Regions from separate parts of the Rhodopseudomonas telluris genome, predicted to be linked through region 1. Evidence: predicted binding sites of a transcription regulator. Region 1 holds the regulator's gene; each other region holds the start of a gene.

Region 1 (5,908 bases):
CAAGGCGGTCCGGTGCGAGAGATTCGCGCCGGGGATGTCGTCTGGATCCCGCCGGGCGAGAAGCATTGGCATGGTGCGTCCCCGACCAACGGCCTGACCCACATCGCCATGCAGGAAGCGCTCGATGGCAGCTTCGCGACCTGGATGGAACAGGTCAGCGAAGCTGATTACGCAGTTTATCCAACAGCTTAAGCCGGGCAGTTCCATCAAATTCCGAGTGGTGGATATGGGGTTGCCAGCGAGCTTCAATGGAACTTGAGCTGGCTCCAGTAAGACCTTCTGATGTCTCGTTTTGGCGTGCGGCGGTTTAGACTTGCGAGTGCCGTTCGCCGCTGTTTCTCTCGTAATCTCAGCTCTTTCGCCGCTGTCTTGGACTCGTTATGAAGGCGGTTCGTTTGCAGGCGATGCGCGTCAGGAGAATACCAATGGCAGCCAAGGCGAATTTCCGGGGATCGTTTACCGCCATGGTCACGCCGTTCAAAAAGGACGGGTCGCTGGATGAGCAGGCGTTTCGCGATCTGGTGAACTGGCAGATCGAAGAGGGCACGCACGGTCTCGTGCCGGTGGGGACGACCGGCGAAAGCCCGACGCTGAGCCATGACGAGCACAACAAGGTGGTGGAATGGTGTGTCCAGGAAGCCAAGGGCCGAGTGCCCGTGATCGCCGGGGCCGGTTCGAACTCGACGCGGGAAGCCGTTGAACTCGCCAAGCACGCCGAGAAGGCGGGAGCCCAGGCGGTGCTGGTGGTGACGCCCTACTACAACAAGCCGACCCAGGAGGGCATGTATCACCACTTCAAGGCGGTGAACGACGCGATCGGCATCCCGATCATCATCTACAACATCCCGCCGCGGTCGGTGGTCGACATGTCGGTCGAGACCATGAGCCGGCTGTACGAGCTGAAGAACATCGCCGGCGTCAAGGATGCCACGGCCAATCTCGGCCGCGTTTCGCAGCAGCGCCATGCAATGGGCGCCGACTTCCTGCAGCTCTCGGGCGAGGACATGACCGCACTGGCCTATATGGCGGCGGGCGGCCATGGCTGCATCTCGGTGGTGTCGAATGTGGCGCCGAAGCTGTGTTCGGACCTGATGGGTGCGGTGTTCGCGGGAGACTACGCGGGCGCACTGAAGATCCAGGACCGTCTGGTGCCGCTGCACGATGCCGTCTTCAAGGAGCCGGGCGTCGCCGGCGCCAAGCATGGACTGACGCTGCTCGACCGAATCCAGGAAGAGGTCCGGCTGCCGCTGATGAAGGTGACCGAGCCGACCGGCAAGGTGATCCGGGCGGCGATGATGCACGCCGGCTTGCTGAACTGATCTCCGCCGCCCGCAGCAGTCGGGCGCCGTCAACAAGAAGCTCCGGGGAAGCGCGATGCTGAAGGAATTCCGTGAGTTCGCGATGAAGGGCAATGTCGTCGACCTCGCGGTCGGCGTCATCATCGGCGCCGCATTCGGCGCGATCGTCTCTTCGCTGGTCGGCGACGTGATCATGCCGGTAATCGGCGCGATCACGGGCGGCCTCGATTTCTCCAACTACTTCACGCCGCTGTCGAAGGCGGTCACCGCGAACACGCTGGTCGAAGCCAAGAAGCAGGGCGCGGTGCTGGCCTGGGGCAGCTTCCTTACGCTGACGCTGAACTTCCTCATCGTCGCCTTCGTGCTGTTTTTGGTGGTGCGGGCGATGAACCGGCTGAAGCGGAAAGACGAGGCGAAGCCGGCCGAGCCGCCGAAGCCGACCCGGGAGCAGGAACTGCTCACCGAGATTCGCGATATCCTGAAGAGCGGCAACCGCCCGCAGGTCTGACCTGCGGGGCGGCGATTACGAGGTTCAGCCGCAATGGCCGACAAGAACGAACGTCCGATCAAGGTGGTGGCCGAGAACCGCAAAGCACGGTTCAACTACGCGATCGAGGATACGATTGAGGCCGGCATCTCCCTAACCGGCACCGAGGTGAAGTCGGTGCGCGGTGGCAAATCGACCATCGCCGAATCCTATGCCGACTCGCGCGGCGGCGAGATTTGGCTGATCAACGCCACCATTCCCGAATATTTGCAGGCCAACCGCTTCAATCACGAGCCGAAGCGGCCGCGCAAACTCCTGCTGCACCGCAAGCAGATCAACAAGCTGATGGGCGCGGTCGAGCGCCAGGGCATGACGCTCATCCCGCTGAAGCTGTATTTCAACGAAAAGGGCCGCGCCAAGCTGCTGCTGGCGCTGGCCAAGGGCAAGCAGCTCCACGACAAGCGCGAGACCGAGAAAAAGCGCGACTGGAGCCGCGAGAAGGGCCGCCTGCTGCGCGCGCGGGGCTGATCGCTCACCAGGCAAGGTGAACCGCGGCGCGCCGGAGCGCGGGCGAGGGACAGCAGAGGGAATGACGATGTCGCAGCCGAACTTGCAAGACGTCGACTGGTCCTTGATCCCCGCACCGGACGATGACGGCGCCGCCGCGCATCTGCCCGGCATGACGCTGCCGTCGCTGGCGCTGCCCGCCACCAGCGGCGAGACCGTCGATCTGTCGAAGCTGCCGGAACTTACGGTCGTGTTCGGCTATCCGCGCACCGGGGTCCCAGGCCAGATCTCGCCGGTCGATGACTGGGATATGATCCCGGGTGCGCGGGGCTGTACACCGCAAACCTGCTCGTTCCGGGATCTGTTTGCGGAGTTGAAGGCAGCCGGTGCTGCCCAGGTGTTCGGCCTATCGACGCAAAGCACTGACTATCAGCGCGAGATGGCGACACGGTTGCATTTGCCATTCCCGGTGCTGTCCGACGAGGCGCTTGCGCTGGCGACCGCCGTGAAGCTGCCGACGATGCGGGTCGCGGACCTGACGCTGCTGAAGCGGATCGCGTTGATCATCGACAGCGGCCGCATCGTCCACGTGTTCTATCCGGTGTTTCCGCCGGACCGGAATGCCGGAGACGTGCTGGCGTGGCTAAAGGCCAATCAGCGCTGAGATCGTCGCTGCCCTGATCGATCGCGATTAGTACTTGCGGTACAGCCCAACCAGCTTGCCCTGAATCCGGACGCGGTTGGGCGGCAGGATGCGAACCTCATAAGCAGCGTTGGCGGGCTCGAGCGCGATGGAAGCGCCGCGGCGACGGAAGCGCTTCAACGTGGCTTCTTCCTCGTCGATCAGCGCCACCACGATGTCGCCGGTATCGGCGCTCTCGTTGCGCTGGATCAGCGCCATGTCGCCGTCGAGGATGCCCGCCTCGATCATCGAATCGCCACGCACTTCCAGCGCGTAGTGTTCGCCAGCGCCCAGCATTTCCGGTGGCACGCTGATGGTGTGGCTGCGGGTCTGTAGCGCCTCGATCGGTGTACCGGCCGCAATCCGTCCCATCACCGGAACGGCGACATTGCGATCCGTCTCGTGCTCCACCGGCTGCGGGCTCGGCGGGCGGACCTTGCCGAGATTGCCTTCGATTACGCTCGGGGTGAAGCCGCGCCGCGCGCCGCCCGCGTTGCCGCCGAGATCAGGAAGCTTGATCACCTCGATGGCGCGCGCGCGGTTTGGCAGACGGCGGATAAAGCCGCGTTCTTCGAGTGCCGTGATCAGGCGGTGAATGCCGGACTTTGAGCGCAGGTCCAGCGCGTCTTTCATCTCGTCGAAGGAGGGCGGCACGCCGGCTTCCTTCAGCCGTTCGTTGATGAATTTCAGCAGCTCGAATTGTTTGCGCGTCAACATCCCGACCATTCCCCAATTTGGCGACGATCGCCATCTTGTCCGTCATCACCGTGCGTCATCACCGTGCGTCATTGCGTCGTGAAGCTTGAGCCAATGAGGCGACATGAATCGAAACAAATCATGAACGAACACTATATGTTCGGTATGTGTTCCGCAACCTCTTAATTTGAGGTCAACAAATTCATCGATCGCTATAGGGGGAGCTTAAGGATCTGACAGTTCGCTCCGGCCTCTGCGGCCGGGGCATGGGGCGGCCGGATGATCAGCGCTTGTGCAGCCGACAAGCGCGCCAGCAGCGACGAATCCTGGTGGTCGACCGGTGTGGCGACCAGACGGCCGGCGTCGCTCGAGCTGACGTAGGCACGCAGATAGTCTTCGCGCTGATCGTTGGCGGAGAGTGGTGAGCCAAGCGAGGCCGTTTCGGGGTGATGCATGGCGTTGCGCATTCCGGACAGCGCGCGCAAGAGTGGCACCATGAACAGGAAGGCGCAGACATAGGACGACACCGGATTGCCGGGGAGGCCGATCACCCGCATCGCGCCGAGCCGCCCGTGCATCATCGGCTTACCGGGCCGCATCGCGATCTTCCAGAACGCAATCTCGGTGCCCTCGGCTTCGAGAGCTTGTTTGACGAGGTCGTGGTCGCCGGCGGAGGCCCCGCCGGTGGTGACGAGCAGGTCGACGCCGAGATCGCGGGCCCGCCGAATGGCGGCGGTCGTCGCGTCCATCGTATCGGCGGCGATACCCAGGTCTGTGACGTCGGCCCCTTCGCTGCGGGCGAGAGCGCGTAGCGCGTAGCCGTTTGAGTAGACGATCTGTCCGGGTTGCAGGCTGCTGCCCGGCATCACCAGCTCATCGCCAGTGGCAAGCATGGCCACACGCGGGCGGCGATACACGGGGAGAGCCGGGTGGTTCATACCGGCGGCGAGCGCCAGGTCACGGTCGCTCAGTCGAGCCCCCGCGCGCAGCAGGATGTCTCCCTCGCTGAAATCAACGCCGGCCGGCCGGATGTGGCGGCCGCGGCGCGCGGCCTCGGTGATGGTGACCTGGTCGCCATCGCGCACCGTGTCTTCCTGGATTACCACGGTGTCGGCGCCTTCGGGAATCACGCCGCCGGTGAAGATGCGCAGCGCCTGGCCAGGGCCGACGGATTGGGCCGCCGGCCGGCCCGCGGCGATCTCGCCGATCACGGTGAGCCGCGCCGGCGCGGTTGCCACGTCTTCGGCGCGCACCGCATAGCCGTCCATCGCCGACATCGCCTGCGGCGGCTGCGTCCGCAACGCCGCGAGATCGTGCGCCAGCACGCGCCCGTGGCCGTCCTCAAGCGCGACGGCCTCCGTGGCGAGTCCGCCAGCGCTGTGGAGGACGGCGGCGAGGGCGTCGGCAACCGGCATCAGCGCCATCGGGCGGCTCCGGACGGGGTGAGGAAAGACTGCTGGGGTACAGGTGCGGAACGGCTCATGCTTCGGCTTTAGGTGCGCTGCGCCGCTTGCGCAAGATGCGGCAAGCCGATCGATCCGGCAGCGCGCCCAACGAAATCCTAATTGTCGGGCGGGGGCACCGGGCGGTAGGACCATCATCTTGCAGGGACGTGCCAGCGGTGGAGCGCGCAGATGGGTGATGATTTCGCGAAATGGCTGCTGCGGATCGTCGGCGTGATCGGCCTGATCGCCTTCGGAACCACCTATGCGGTCCGGCACGATTGGAGCAAAGGCTGGATGCCGTCGGCCAATCCGGACTATGCGCCGCCGGCGGCGAGTGCACCGGAGGAATCGCCGGCTGCCCGGGTGCCGGCACCGGTGCCCGCCGCCAGCGCGCCGGTGGCCGCGCCTGCTACGGCCCCATCCGCAGCTCCAGCACCGGGGGCGCCCCGCGCCTACGTGCCGTGTCAGCCGATCGGCCGCACCGCAAAGGGCGAGCTCGTGTATTCGATGGACTGCCGCGCACTGCCAGCGCAGTAACGATGAGTCATCACGCTTGGTCGGAGGCCGGCTCGTCCTTCGGCCGCACCATCACCGGCAGGTAAACCGCGGCGAATTCCGGGGGCAGGCGGCGTGGGCGGCCGCTCGACATTTCGATGCAAACCAGTTGCCAGCGCCCGCGCATGACGGTGGCGCCGTCGCTTGGGCGGATCAGCTGGAAGCGCCGCTCCATCACCAGTTTGCCGTCACTGCCGTAGATCCAGGTCCCGAGCAGCAGCTCGTCGCCGAGATGGCT
Region 2 (5,908 bases), 470 kb from region 1:
TTCGATGAAGCGGTCGATGAAGCGGCCGCGCTTGGACTGCGCGACGAGATGCAGGATCACTTCGGTGTCGGTGGTCGACTGCATGATCGCGCCGCTCTGCACCAGCTCGCGGCGCAGCGTCAGCCCGTTGGTGAGATTTCCGTTGTGGCCGACCGCAAAACCTCCGGCGTTCAGTTCCGCGAACAGCGGCTGCACGTTGCGCAGAATGGTCTCGCCGGTGGTCGAATAGCGGACGTGGCCGACCGCCAGATTGCCGGGCAGTCGCGCGATCACATCAGCCCGAGAGAAGGTGTCGCCGACCAGGCCGAGACGGCGTTCTGAATGAAACCGGCCGTGGTCGTACGAGACGATGCCGGCAGCTTCCTGACCGCGGTGCTGCAGGGCGTGCAGCCCAAGCGCCGTGATCGCGGCCGCATCGGGGTGGCCGAAGATGCCGAACACGCCGCATTCTTCGCGCAGCGTGTCGCCATCTGTGTCGAACACGTCGTCTGGGACGTGATGATCGGGAGTTTGCGGGTCGCGAGCGTCCGATGCGGGCGTTGCGGCGTCGTCGGAAGGGCTCTGCGCGTGCATCGGGCCTCTCAGTTGGGCCAACGCTCAGCGCGCGGCCGGTTTGCCCTCTATCAGCTTTTTCAAACTGTCGCGGGCGGGTTTGCTGTAGCCGTCACCATTGCCGGGAGCCGCCGAATCGTCGGTCTGCTCTTCCTCCGGCTTGTTTTTCTTGAACCTCTTCAAGATGGTGTTTTCAGGGTCATCCGGCAAGAGTGTCATCAACCAGTCACCAGTTCCTTGCAGGACCGTGCGTGACTTCGCGTTGACCACCCAATCCGGGCGCTGTTTGTCCGGCACCAGCCAGTTGAAGAACAGATAGGCCACCACCACGATCAGCAAGCCGCGGGCGAGGCCGAACAGGAACCCGAGGGTGCGGTCGAGCGCGCCAATGCGCGAATCCAGGATCATGTCCGAGATCCGCACAGTAATGATCGATACAATGATCAGCGTGCCGAGGAACACGCCCGCGACCACCACGACGGCAGCGACCGTGTCGTTGGAGAAATAGGTCTTGGCGGTCGGCAGCAGCTTCTGGAATGCGTAAAGCGTGACCAGTGCGGCGGCGCCCCACGCGGCGATCGACAGCACTTCGCGCATGAAGCCGCGGACCATCGCCAGCAGGCCGGACACCAACATCACCGCGAGGACAACGAAGTCGAGAATCGTGATCGGCATCGGCCAGTCGGGTCCGCTGGGTGTGCAACAAACGGCGAATCGCGCGCGCGCCGTCAGGGCACGTGACGGTGATATGGCACGCCGCGCAAGGCGAGAAAACGGTCAACGGGGCACTCGACACAACATAGATCTGCCGGGTCGATGGACGGTCGGCCTCCGCCCGCCATGCGCGCGCGTTGTATAGCGGCGCGTTCTCGAAAGGTCACCCCGGATCAGCCTTCTCGCTGCCGGAATCGCGCCGGTGTGGCATTTTTCTCCGCACTGTCCCGCTCGCGCGCGGCGGGGCGCGGCGTTCCCCGGGCAGCAATGTCGGCGACGAGGCTGGTGAGGCCGCCAACGCTCTGCAGGGACAGGCCGGCGTCGGACGGGGCATCGCCGCGTGTCTGTTCCGGAAGGACCGCGCGGCCGAAGCCGAGCTTGGCGGCCTCCTTCAGCCGCGCCGGGGTCTGCGCTACGGGCCGCACCGCACCGGACAGCGAGATTTCGCCGAAATACACCGCATCTGTCGGAAGAGGCGAATTCGCCAGCGACGATACCAGCGCAGCGGCGGCCGCGAGGTCGGCCGCCGGCTCGTTGATCCGCAGGCCGCCCGCGACGTTGAAATAGACGTCGTATCCCGACAGTTTGACCCCGCAATGCGCCTCGAGCACCGCCAGCACCATCGACAGCCGCGCCGAATCCCAGCCCACCACCGCACGCCGTGGGGTGCCGAGCGTGGACGGCGCCACCAGTGCCTGCAATTCGACCAGCACTGGGCGGGTGCCTTCGATGCCGGCAAACACCGCGGTGCCCGGCGAGCCGAGGTCTCGCTCGGACAGGAAGAGTTCCGACGGATTGCTGACTTCGCGCAGACCCAGCCCGGTCATCTCGAACACGCCGATCTCGTCGGTCGGTCCAAATCGGTTCTTCACCGAGCGCAGAATGCGGAACTGCTGCGAGCCTTCGCCTTCGAAAGACAGCACCGCGTCGACCATGTGTTCGACCACGCGTGGCCCGGCGATCTGGCCGTCCTTGGTGACGTGGCCGACCAGGATGATCGCCGCGCCGCTCTTCTTGGCGAAGCGGATCAGCGCCTGCGCCGACGCACGGACCTGTGTCACCGTGCCGGGCGCGGATTCCACCGTGTCGGTCCACATCGTCTGAATCGAATCGATGACGATCAGCTTCGGTGTCGCGCCTTCGGACAGCGTCGCGATGATGTCTTCGACGGAGGTCTCGGCGGCGAGTTCGACGGGCGCGGCGGCGAGACCGAGCCGCTCGGCGCGCAGTCGCACCTGTGCGATCGCCTCTTCGCCGGAAATATAGACGGTGCGATGCCCCGCCTTGGCCATCAGGCTGGTCGCCTGGGTCAGCAGCGTCGACTTGCCGATGCCGGGATCGCCGCCGACCAGCAGCACCGAGCCGCGCACGAATCCGCCGCCGGTGACGCGGTCGAGCTCGGCCATGCCGGACGGCAGGCGAGGGGCGTCGTTGCTCTTGCCGGCCAGCGACTCCAGCTTGAACGTCCGTCCGCGCCGCTTCGCCCGGATGCTGACGGGAACGGCGCTATCGCCGGCTTCCTCGACCAGCGTATTCCACTCCCCGCAGGCCTCGCATTTGCCCTGCCAGCGATTAAAGGCGGCGCCGCAGTTCTGGCAGACAAAGGACGAGGAAGCTTTGGCCATCAGCGATGCTCGGGCGGGGTGACTGGGTAGTCTTGTTGTTCATATTTTGTTCTTCGCGTCAACTGCTGCGGCATCCCGGAGCGGGCGTCGATCCCGGACACGAGCAGAGCTGGATCAAGGCCCTCGGCGGCAAGGCGGGGCACTGTTGCTTCCGAGTCTGATCGCAGAGCGAAAGAACAAGCATGAAGATCGCTATCCCCACCGCAGACTGGATCACCGTCAGCGGCCACGCCGGGCAGGCGCGGCAATGGCTGGTGTATGATCTGACGGGGCATCATGACGGCGACACACTGCCGTCGCCCGCGCGGGTCGAACTCACGAAAGAGCAGCTGCCGCACCACTTCAAGGACGATGGTCCGCATCCACTCGACGGCGTCGAGGTCATTGTAGCGGGCAGTGCCGGCGACGGCTTCGTCCGCCACATGAAGAAACGCGGCGCCGATGTGCTGCTCACCGGCGAAACCGATCCGGCGGCCGCGCTCGACCACGTCATCAAGGGCGAGGCGCTGCCGGACCAGCGTTTCGACATCACCACAACGCTGTGCCGGCTGCGCGATCTGTTTTCGCGGCATTGAAAGCACGAGAGCGCCAAGAGCAGCTCGGCGTTGCGAGCGCATTTCAAAGCATGGCCACTCAGGCGGTCAGCATGATGCCATCCACCACCAGCCGACCACGCTCAGGTCGATCGTCGGCATGCAACGCTTGGTGCGGAAGCGCTGAGCATCAGCGACAAGCCAACGGTCGCGCCTTTCGCCAGGATGTTTCAACAGGCGCGTCTAAATGCACTGCGACCGCCCGTCGAGATGAAGGCACGGGACGTTCGCCCTTTGTTTCAGGTGTAGACGTCCCATCAGGCGGGCATCGCTCTGTCTTGACCGGCGATATTGACCCGGTGCTAACCGGCAGCGGGGATGATCGGCCGAGATCGACGCGGGTGAGGGATATCGTGCAATGAAGACGGCCGCCGACGCCATGCCGGGCCAGCGACCGACGCTCGGCTGGTTTATCGCTGCGGCCGCGCTGGTCATCGTGTTGCTGGCGCCGTTTCTGATGGTCGATGTGCCGGCGGTGTTGGACTATCCCAATCACTTGGCGCGCTACTTCGTCCTGGCGCATCCGGACGATCCGATCCTGTCGCAGTTCTACGCGCCGCACTGGCGGATTTTGCCAAATCTCGGCATGGACGTGATCGGCACCGTGCTGCTCAACGTCTTCAGCGTTCACGTCGGCGGCCGCATCCTGCTTGCACTCAGCCTGCTGATGCCGGTGATCGGTGCCGTGGTCTATCACCGCGTGGTGTTCGGCCGGTTCTCGTATTGGCCGCTTGCCGCTGGTGCGGTCGCCTACAACGCGGTGTTCTTTCTCGGCTTCATGAATTTTCTGCTGTCGCTTGGCCTGGCGCTGATCGGCGCCGCGACGTGGATCGCGCTGCGCCGAAACAACCGCACCGTCGCGGCCGCCCTCGTCGGTGCGGCATTCTCGGCCGTGGTGTTCTTCTCGCACATCTTCGGGGTGGCGCTGTTCGCGTTATTAATCGGCAGCGAGGAGATCGCGCGGAGCGTGCGAGCACGACGCGGCGGCGCTTCGGTGTCGCGCGCACTGGGCGCCGCAGGGCTGTTGCTGACGGTGGCGCTTGCTCCAGCAGTGGCACTGTATCTGGCAAGTCCGCTTTCGGAAGCAGGGGTCGATACGGGCCCGTGGCGCGGCCTCGCTAAGCTATGGGACCTGGTTGCCCCCGTGATGACGACGAGCGAGGTGGTGACGATCCTGAGCCTCAGTGCCTTGTTGATCGTGCTGGGGCTTGCGGCGCGGGGCATTCGATTGGCGCCGGCGTTGCCCCTGACGTTTGCGGTGCTCACGGCGATCTTTGTGATCGTGCCGGCGCGGTTCAAAGGCGGCAGCTTCCTCGACAGTCGCCTCGCCGTGATGGCGGCCGTGCTGCTGTTCGCCGGAATGCTGCCGCAGCTATCGCCGCGTCGCGCAATGGCCGTTGCGACGCTGGTGATCGCTCTGGTCGTCGGACGATCGGCCTATGTCGCACATGACTGGTACGACCACCGACGCGATCTCGCCGAGTTGCGTGCCGCGATTGCCCATGTCGAGCCCGGCGAGAAGGTGTTGATGGCCCGTGGTCGCGAGGTCGAGATCGCTACGTCGGCGCAGGCCGGACGCGCGCTGGCGGGTTACTTTCCGATCGATCACCACGTCGGCGCGCTGCTGACGATCGAAAGGCGGGCGTTCTGGCCTCTGATGTTCGCCGAAGCATCTCAGCAGCCGATGGTCGTGAAACCGGCGTTTGCATCCTATGCCGCCCCATTGTGCGAGCCGGTGGAGCTGTCCGTGCTGATGCAGACAGCCTCGTCAGCGCGAGGAGAGGCTGCGCCTGGCTGCAAGAGCTATCTGGCCGACTGGCCCCACCGCTTTGATGCCGTGCTGATGCTCGAGCCGCCGGCCAAGGCGCCGCTGCCGGAGATGTCGCCGGTCTATCAGAGCGACTACGTCGCGCTGTACCGCGTGACGCCGCCGGACGCCGAGCCGCCTTCCGCTGGCCGCGTCCATGCCGGTGAGTTAGGCTCGTCGGCGCAATGAACCCGCGCCGTCACGACAATGACTATGAACGTCGCAAGTGGCGGCAGGTTGCCGGGCACTTCGTCATGGGCGCGGTGTTCGGAGCTGGGTTTGCGGTGATCCTGCTGCTCGGCAATTACTTCGGTCTGGCGAAGGTGATCGACACCAGCGAGGCGCCGATGCTGGTGAGGGCCGTGCTGGTCGTCGGCATCGCCGGCTCGTTCGCATTCTGCGCGGCCGTCACCGGCTTCCTATTTCTGGTCCATGAGGACTGAGCTCAGTCCGTCATTGCGAGCGGAGCGATGCAATCCAGGCTCCGCGCTCGGTGCCGGATTGTCTCGTCGCTCCGCTCCGAGAAAAGCCGCCAGCGGATGCAGCGCGAGAGAACGCCTCAGCTGGCCGGGGCCACAGGTTCAGCCGGCTTCGAAGCGGTTGATTCTGCAGCCGGC
Region 3 (5,908 bases), on a different contig from region 1:
CTGTTGCGCACCCGGTCGAACAGCGCGTTGAGGTTGGTATTGATGACCAGCAGCCCGAGCCGCGTGCCATCGGCGGCGTCGATCGGCGCCATCGTCCGCACCGTCGGCGTGTAGGGAACCTCGATGCCCGTCAGGTTCCTGTTCAGCTCGACCTGGGAGATCGCCACCTCTCCCCGCCGCAGAGCCATCCCTTCCTTGAAGTACGCCCTGTCGCCCCGCCTCGTCAGCTCCGCGGGCGGCACCACCCGGATCGCGCCGTTGGGCCCCAGGCGATCGACCCGGACCAGCTCGAGCCCGCCATCCTGTACACCGATAATCCGAAGGATTGCGCAATTCGGCTTGGCGGCCAGCTCCGAGGCGAAACGATCCTCGATCCGCTGGCGCCAGCTCTGGGCGTTCGGGCCGCCCGCTTCGGGACGCCTCGCGAGCAGATCCTGCAACGCCGACGAGGCTTGCGCGCTCTTGGCGTCCGCCAGCGTGCCGCGCAGCTGCGCGTCCATCAGCAGCGCATTGAGCTGGGCGTGGGTCTGCAGACGCGCGACCGTGCGCGGAATGAGCAGTTGGACGATGCCACGATAATTGAGGAAGCCGAGAACCGCTGTGGTCACGATGACCAGCGCCACCATCGCCAGGATCAGGCGTGTCGAAAGCTTCATCGCGCGGCCTCTGCGACGCGGCTGCACCGCCGTCGTCCCATCTCCAGGCTCAGCCAGGACGGTGGGGCTCTATCCAATCCGACGAGCGGACAATCTTGACAGCTTGTGCGTGTGTCGCCCGAACCCGTCACCTCGGTATACTACGGGATTCGACCAATGACGGGTGGATGTCATTAACGGACCGTGCCGGCGCCGCGGCCCTGCGGTCCGGCATCCGGACACAGCCGCAGCTCCAAAAGGCTGATCAGCGCGCAAACGAAAAGGCCGGGTTTTTCAACCCGGCCGTCCAAACTCAGGATCGCCGATAGCAGATCGCCGCTAAAAGCGGATCAGCTCGCAGCCGCGACCGGCGCAGCGGCCTTCTTCTTGGCGATCGCGCGCTTCAGCTCCACGGCCTTCGGCGACAGCTCGGCGTCGGTGGCCTTGAGCAGGAAGGCGTCCAGACCACCGCGGTGGTCGACGCTCTTCAGCGCATTGGTCGACACCCGCAGCCGCACCGGGCGGCCGAGCGCGTCGGACAGGAAAGTGACGTTGACCAGATTGGGCAGAAAGCGCCGCTTGGTCTTGATGTTCGAGTGGCTGACCTTGTGGCCGGTCTGGGCACCCTTGGCGGTCAGTTCGCAGCGCCGGGACATGGCGAAAATCCTTTGTCATCCCCGCCGGCCCACTGGCAGGCGCGGGGGTTCTATCGACGTCCATTTCAGGAGCCGGGGACCTATAGGCGGGCTCGCGTCCAGCGTCAAGCTGCAGCCGCCGCCGCCGCGGTATTTTGACCGGCAGCGGGACCCCGCCGCCATCGGCATGCATTGATTTGCCGCGCCGGATCAACGATCTACCATCATATAAACGACGCATTCGATTCCGAAACGATGGATTGCACCGATCGTGGTTTTTGGGGTCGGTTGAACGGCGTGCCACGGCCGCCAGGCAGGACGACCTGAGTGAACATTTCCGCCCGCAATTGCTTCCGCCGACAGACCAGCGCTTCGCCGCGGCTGCAGGTCGCCCTCGCCGGGTTTATCGCGGTGGCTTCAGCGTCGGTCGGATTGTCTGCCCCGGCGGCCGCTCAGGGCAAGCTCGACGCCCGCTATGAGGCCTCGCTGGCCGGCATCGAAGTCGGCAAGGGCGCCTGGGTGATCGAAATCGCCGACGACCAGTATGCGGCCGCCGCCAGCGGCGCCACGTCGGGCGTGATGCAGGCATTCTCCAGCGGCCACGGCAGCGGCGAGGCACAGGGGCGCATCGTCGGCGGCCAGTTCGTGCCGATGAACTACATGGCGTCCACCACCAGCGCCAAGAAGACCGAGACGATCCGGATCACGCTGGCCAACGGCAACATCAAGGACTCCTCGATCGAGCCCGAACCGCCGGCGGATGCCGACCGCATCCCGGTAACCGACGCGCATCGCCGCGGCGTGCTCGATCCGATGACCGCCTCGTTCCTGCGGGTGTCCGGCGTCGGCGATCCGATGTCGCCCGATGCCTGCCGGGTGTCGACGCCGATCTTCGACGGCCGGATGCGCTACGATCTTCGCCTCGAGTACAAGCGCACCGAGATGGTGAGGGCCGAGAAGGGCTATCAGGGGCCGGCGCTGGTCTGCGGCATCTATTTCACACCGGTGTCCGGCTACATTCCGGACCGCGCAGCGATCAAATATCTGACCGGGCTGCGCACCATGGAAGTCTGGCTGGCGCCGATCGCAGGCACGCGGGTGCTGGCGCCGTTCCGGCTGAAGATCCCGACGCCGGTCGGCAATGCCGTGCTGCAGGCGACCCAGTTCATCACCACCGCCACGCCGCCGAAATCGGCCTCGCGGGCTCAATAACACCCCTGCCCGACGAGCGCCCGAACGCCTCCCGCAGTCCGAGTCGAATCCAGTTGACTCGCCGGGGAATCGTCGAACGCATGGCCGAGCGGAATAAGGCGCATTTTCGAGCGTTGATCTTCGCCCCCGTCCCTGATCTGGTGAGGAAGATCTTAGGCGACGCAAGATGTTGCGATTGGGGGCGCATCGAATCCATCGAGTCACCGATTCGGCCGCGTTTCGTTCGGGACTCGTTCCACAGCTTAACCCGCGTGCGCTGCGGCGTCGCAATGTGACACATCTTTGACCGCAGCCACGCAGAAATACAGCCAAAATGCCTCTTTCGTTTTCCGCGCCGTTTACCAATGACCGGGCGCCCGGCGCCGGCGTCACGGCGGTGCTGGGCCCGACCAACACCGGCAAGACCCATCTGGCGATCGAGCGCATGGTGGCGCATTCGTCCGGGCTGATCGGTTTGCCGCTCCGTCTGCTGGCGCGCGAGGTCTACAACAAGATCGTCGAGCGGGTTGGCCCGGATGCGGTCGCGCTGGTCACCGGCGAAGAGAAGATCAAGCCGCCCAAGGCGCGCTACTGGGTGTCGACCGTCGAGGCCATGCCGCGCGATCTCGACGTGTCGTTTCTGGCCGTCGACGAGATCCAGATCGCCGCCGACCTCGAGCGCGGCCACGTCTTCACCGATCGCATCCTGCGCCGGCGCGGCCGCGACGAAACGCTGCTGCTCGGCGCCGCGACGATGCGGCCGATCATCGAGCGGCTGCTGCCGGGCGTCAGCATCGTCACCAGACCGCGGCTGTCGCAGCTCGAATTCGCCGGCGACCGCAAGCTGACGCGGCAGCCGCGCCGGACCGCGATCGTGGCGTTCTCGGCCGACGAAGTGTACGCCATCGCCGAGCTGATCAAGCGCCAGCACGGCGGCGCCGCGGTAGTGCTCGGCTCGCTGTCGCCGCGCACCCGCAACGCCCAGGTCGCGATGTTTCAGTCCGGCGACGTCGATTATCTGGTCGCCACCGACGCGATTGGGATGGGTCTCAACCTCGACGTCGATCACGTCGCCTTCGCGTCCGACCGCAAATTCGACGGCTACCAATTCCGCCGGCTGACCCCGGCCGAATTCAGTCAGATCGCCGGCCGCGCCGGCCGCGCCACCCGAGACGGCACCTTCGGCACCACCGGGCGCTGCGCGCCATTCGAGCCCGAGCTCGTCAACGCCCTGCAGAACCACACGTTCGAGCCGGTGAAGATGCTGCAATGGCGCAATTCGCAGCTTAATTTCGGCTCGGTCGGCGCGCTGCAGGTCTCGCTGGCGGAGTCGCCACGCCACGACGCGCTGACCCGCGCGCCGGTCGCCGAGGACCTGCGGGTGCTCGACCACGCCGCCCGGGACGGCGATGTGCGCGACATGGCGCATGGCGCCGCAGCCGTCGAGCGGCTATGGGACGTTTGCCAGGTCCCGGACTATCGCAAGATCGCGCCGGCGGCCCACGCCGAACTGGTGACGACGCTGTATCGGTTTCTGATGCAGAAAGGCCGGATTCCGGACAGCTGGTTTGCCGCTCAGGTCGAGCAGGCCGACCGGATCGACGGCGGCATCGACACGCTTTCGGCACGGATCGCTCAGATCCGGACATGGACTTTCGTCGCCAACCGGGCCGACTGGCTGGCTGATCCTGACCACTGGCAAGGCATTTCGCGCGACATTGAAAATAAATTGTCAGATGCGCTGCACGAACGCCTCACGGAACGTTTCGTAGATCGTCGGACCAGTGTATTGATGCGCCGCCTGCGGGAAAACACGATGTTGAATACGGAAATTGGTAAGACCGGCGAAGTCATCGTCGAGGGACATGTGATTGGTCGTCTCGACGGCTTCACCTTCGCGCCGGACGCGGCCGAGGCCGGGTCGGATGCGAAGGCGCTGCAGGCGACCGCGCAGAAGGCCCTGGCCGGCGAAATCGACGCCCGCGCCGAGAAGCTTGCGGCCGCTCCCGACGAACAATTCGTCCTGACGTCGGAAGGTATCGTGCGCTGGACCGGCGACGCGGTGGCGCGGCTGGTCGGCTCCGACGACGTGCTCCGGCCGCGGCTGCGTATCATCGCGGATGATCGTCTGGCGGGTGCGCCGCGCGAAGCCGTGCAGGCGCGGCTCGACCTCTGGCTCAAGACGCATATCGAAAAGATTCTCGGGCCGCTGTTCGAACTCGGCAAAGCCGAGGACATCACCGGCATCGGCCGCGGCATCGCCTTCCAGCTGATCGAGTCGCTGGGCGTGATCGAGCGCAGCAAGATCGCCACGGAGATGAAGGATCTCGACCAGCCGTCGCGCGCGACGCTGCGCAAATACGGCGTGCGGTTCGGCGCTTATCACATCTACATTCCGTCGCTGCTGAAGCCGGCGGCGCGCGCGCTGGCGTCGCTGCTGTGGGCGCAGAAGCTCGACAATGTCGACATGTCGGCGCTGTCGGGCGCGCAACATCTGGCGAGCAGCGGCCGGACCTCGTTTCCAGTCGACAAGGCGCTGGACCGCGACGCCTATCGCACGCTGGGCTACCGGCTGTGCGGCGAACGCGCGGTCCGCGTCGATATTCTCGAGCGGCTCGCCGATCTGATCCGTCCCGCGCTGGCGTGGCGCGAGGGCATGCCGGGCGAGAAGCCGGCTGGCGCCTTCGATGGCCGCAGCTTCGTGGTGACCCAGGCGATGACGTCGCTGACCGGATCGGCCGGCGAGGACTTCGCCTCGATCCTCCGCGCGCTGGGCTATCGCATGGAGAAGCGGCCGCCGCTGCCGCAGGCTGCCGCGCCGCAGCCGGCGCAAGCCGAGGCGACCGTTGCGCCCGCCGCCGAGACGACATTCTCGGCCGAAGATCATGCCATCCTGGCCGGCGCGATTGCGTTCGAGCCGTCCACGACGGTGGACGCGCGGGAGGCCGCCGCTCCGAGCGAGCCGGCCGATGCGCCGGCCGAAACGACCGCCGCCGCGCAGGACACGCCGGCCGCCGAATCCAGCGAATCCGCGGCGGAAGCGGCGCCAGCCGAAGCTGCTGCTGCGCCTGAAGATGCTGCGTCTCAAGAGTCTAAGGCGGAAGCGACCGATGCGGACGCTCCGACGGCCGAAGCTAGTGCTGCCGAAGCCGGGACTGCTGAGGCCGCCCCTGCGGCAGAAGCTGCCACGGCGGATGCCGCCGCCAAGCCGCAGCCGGATCTGGTCGAGGTGTGGCGTCCCGGCGGACGGTCCGACGAGCATCGGCCGCGCCACGACCGTAACAAGCGCCACACCAACAATCGCCCGCAGCATGGCCAGGGCGGCCAGGCGGCCGCCGAAGGCGAAGCTGGCGCGCGGCAGGACCGCCCGGATCAGGGCGGACGCCGCGGCAAGGGAGACTTCCGCCGCGATCGTCGCGAAGGCGACGGCGGCGCGACGCGACGCGA

What was found. Region 1 encodes LexA, which represses DNA repair genes until DNA is damaged. Its sites were predicted from a motif close to TGTTCNNNNTGTGTTCNG; they were not measured.
Region 2: the regulator LexA is predicted to act here: its motif matches at 2,928-2,945, upstream of radA (DNA repair protein RadA).
Region 3: the regulator LexA is predicted to act here: its motif matches at 2,703-2,720, upstream of ACFFJ6_RS07820 (helicase-related protein).

Annotation. Positions count from the first base shown of each region.
Region 1 is NZ_JBHLWM010000008.1:664,345-670,252, forward strand. It holds gene ACFFJ6_RS20515 ((R)-mandelonitrile lyase) at 1-192, shown strand, start outside; gene dapA (4-hydroxy-tetrahydrodipicolinate synthase) at 426-1,319, shown strand; gene mscL (large conductance mechanosensitive channel protein MscL) at 1,375-1,806, shown strand; gene smpB (SsrA-binding protein SmpB) at 1,840-2,313, shown strand; gene ACFFJ6_RS20535 (peroxiredoxin) at 2,381-2,956, shown strand; gene lexA (transcriptional repressor LexA) at 2,984-3,691, opposite strand; gene ACFFJ6_RS20545 (molybdopterin molybdotransferase MoeA) at 3,883-5,094, opposite strand; gene ACFFJ6_RS20550 (hypothetical protein) at 5,305-5,652, shown strand; gene ACFFJ6_RS20555 (acyl-CoA thioesterase) at 5,663-5,908, opposite strand, start outside.
Region 2 is NZ_JBHLWM010000008.1:1,136,294-1,142,201, reverse strand. It holds gene purF (amidophosphoribosyltransferase) at 1-573, opposite strand, end outside; gene ACFFJ6_RS22725 (CvpA family protein) at 598-1,227, opposite strand; gene radA (DNA repair protein RadA) at 1,440-2,891, opposite strand; gene ACFFJ6_RS22715 (NifB/NifX family molybdenum-iron cluster-binding protein) at 3,074-3,466, shown strand; gene ACFFJ6_RS22710 (hypothetical protein) at 3,843-5,480, shown strand; gene ACFFJ6_RS22705 (hypothetical protein) at 5,477-5,734, shown strand; gene alr (alanine racemase) at 5,851-5,908, opposite strand, start outside.
Region 3 is NZ_JBHLWM010000003.1:220,562-226,469, forward strand. It holds gene ACFFJ6_RS07805 (PAS domain S-box protein) at 1-656, opposite strand, end outside; gene rpmB (50S ribosomal protein L28) at 986-1,291, opposite strand; gene ACFFJ6_RS07815 (DUF3108 domain-containing protein) at 1,598-2,482, shown strand; gene ACFFJ6_RS07820 (helicase-related protein) at 2,796-5,908, shown strand, end outside.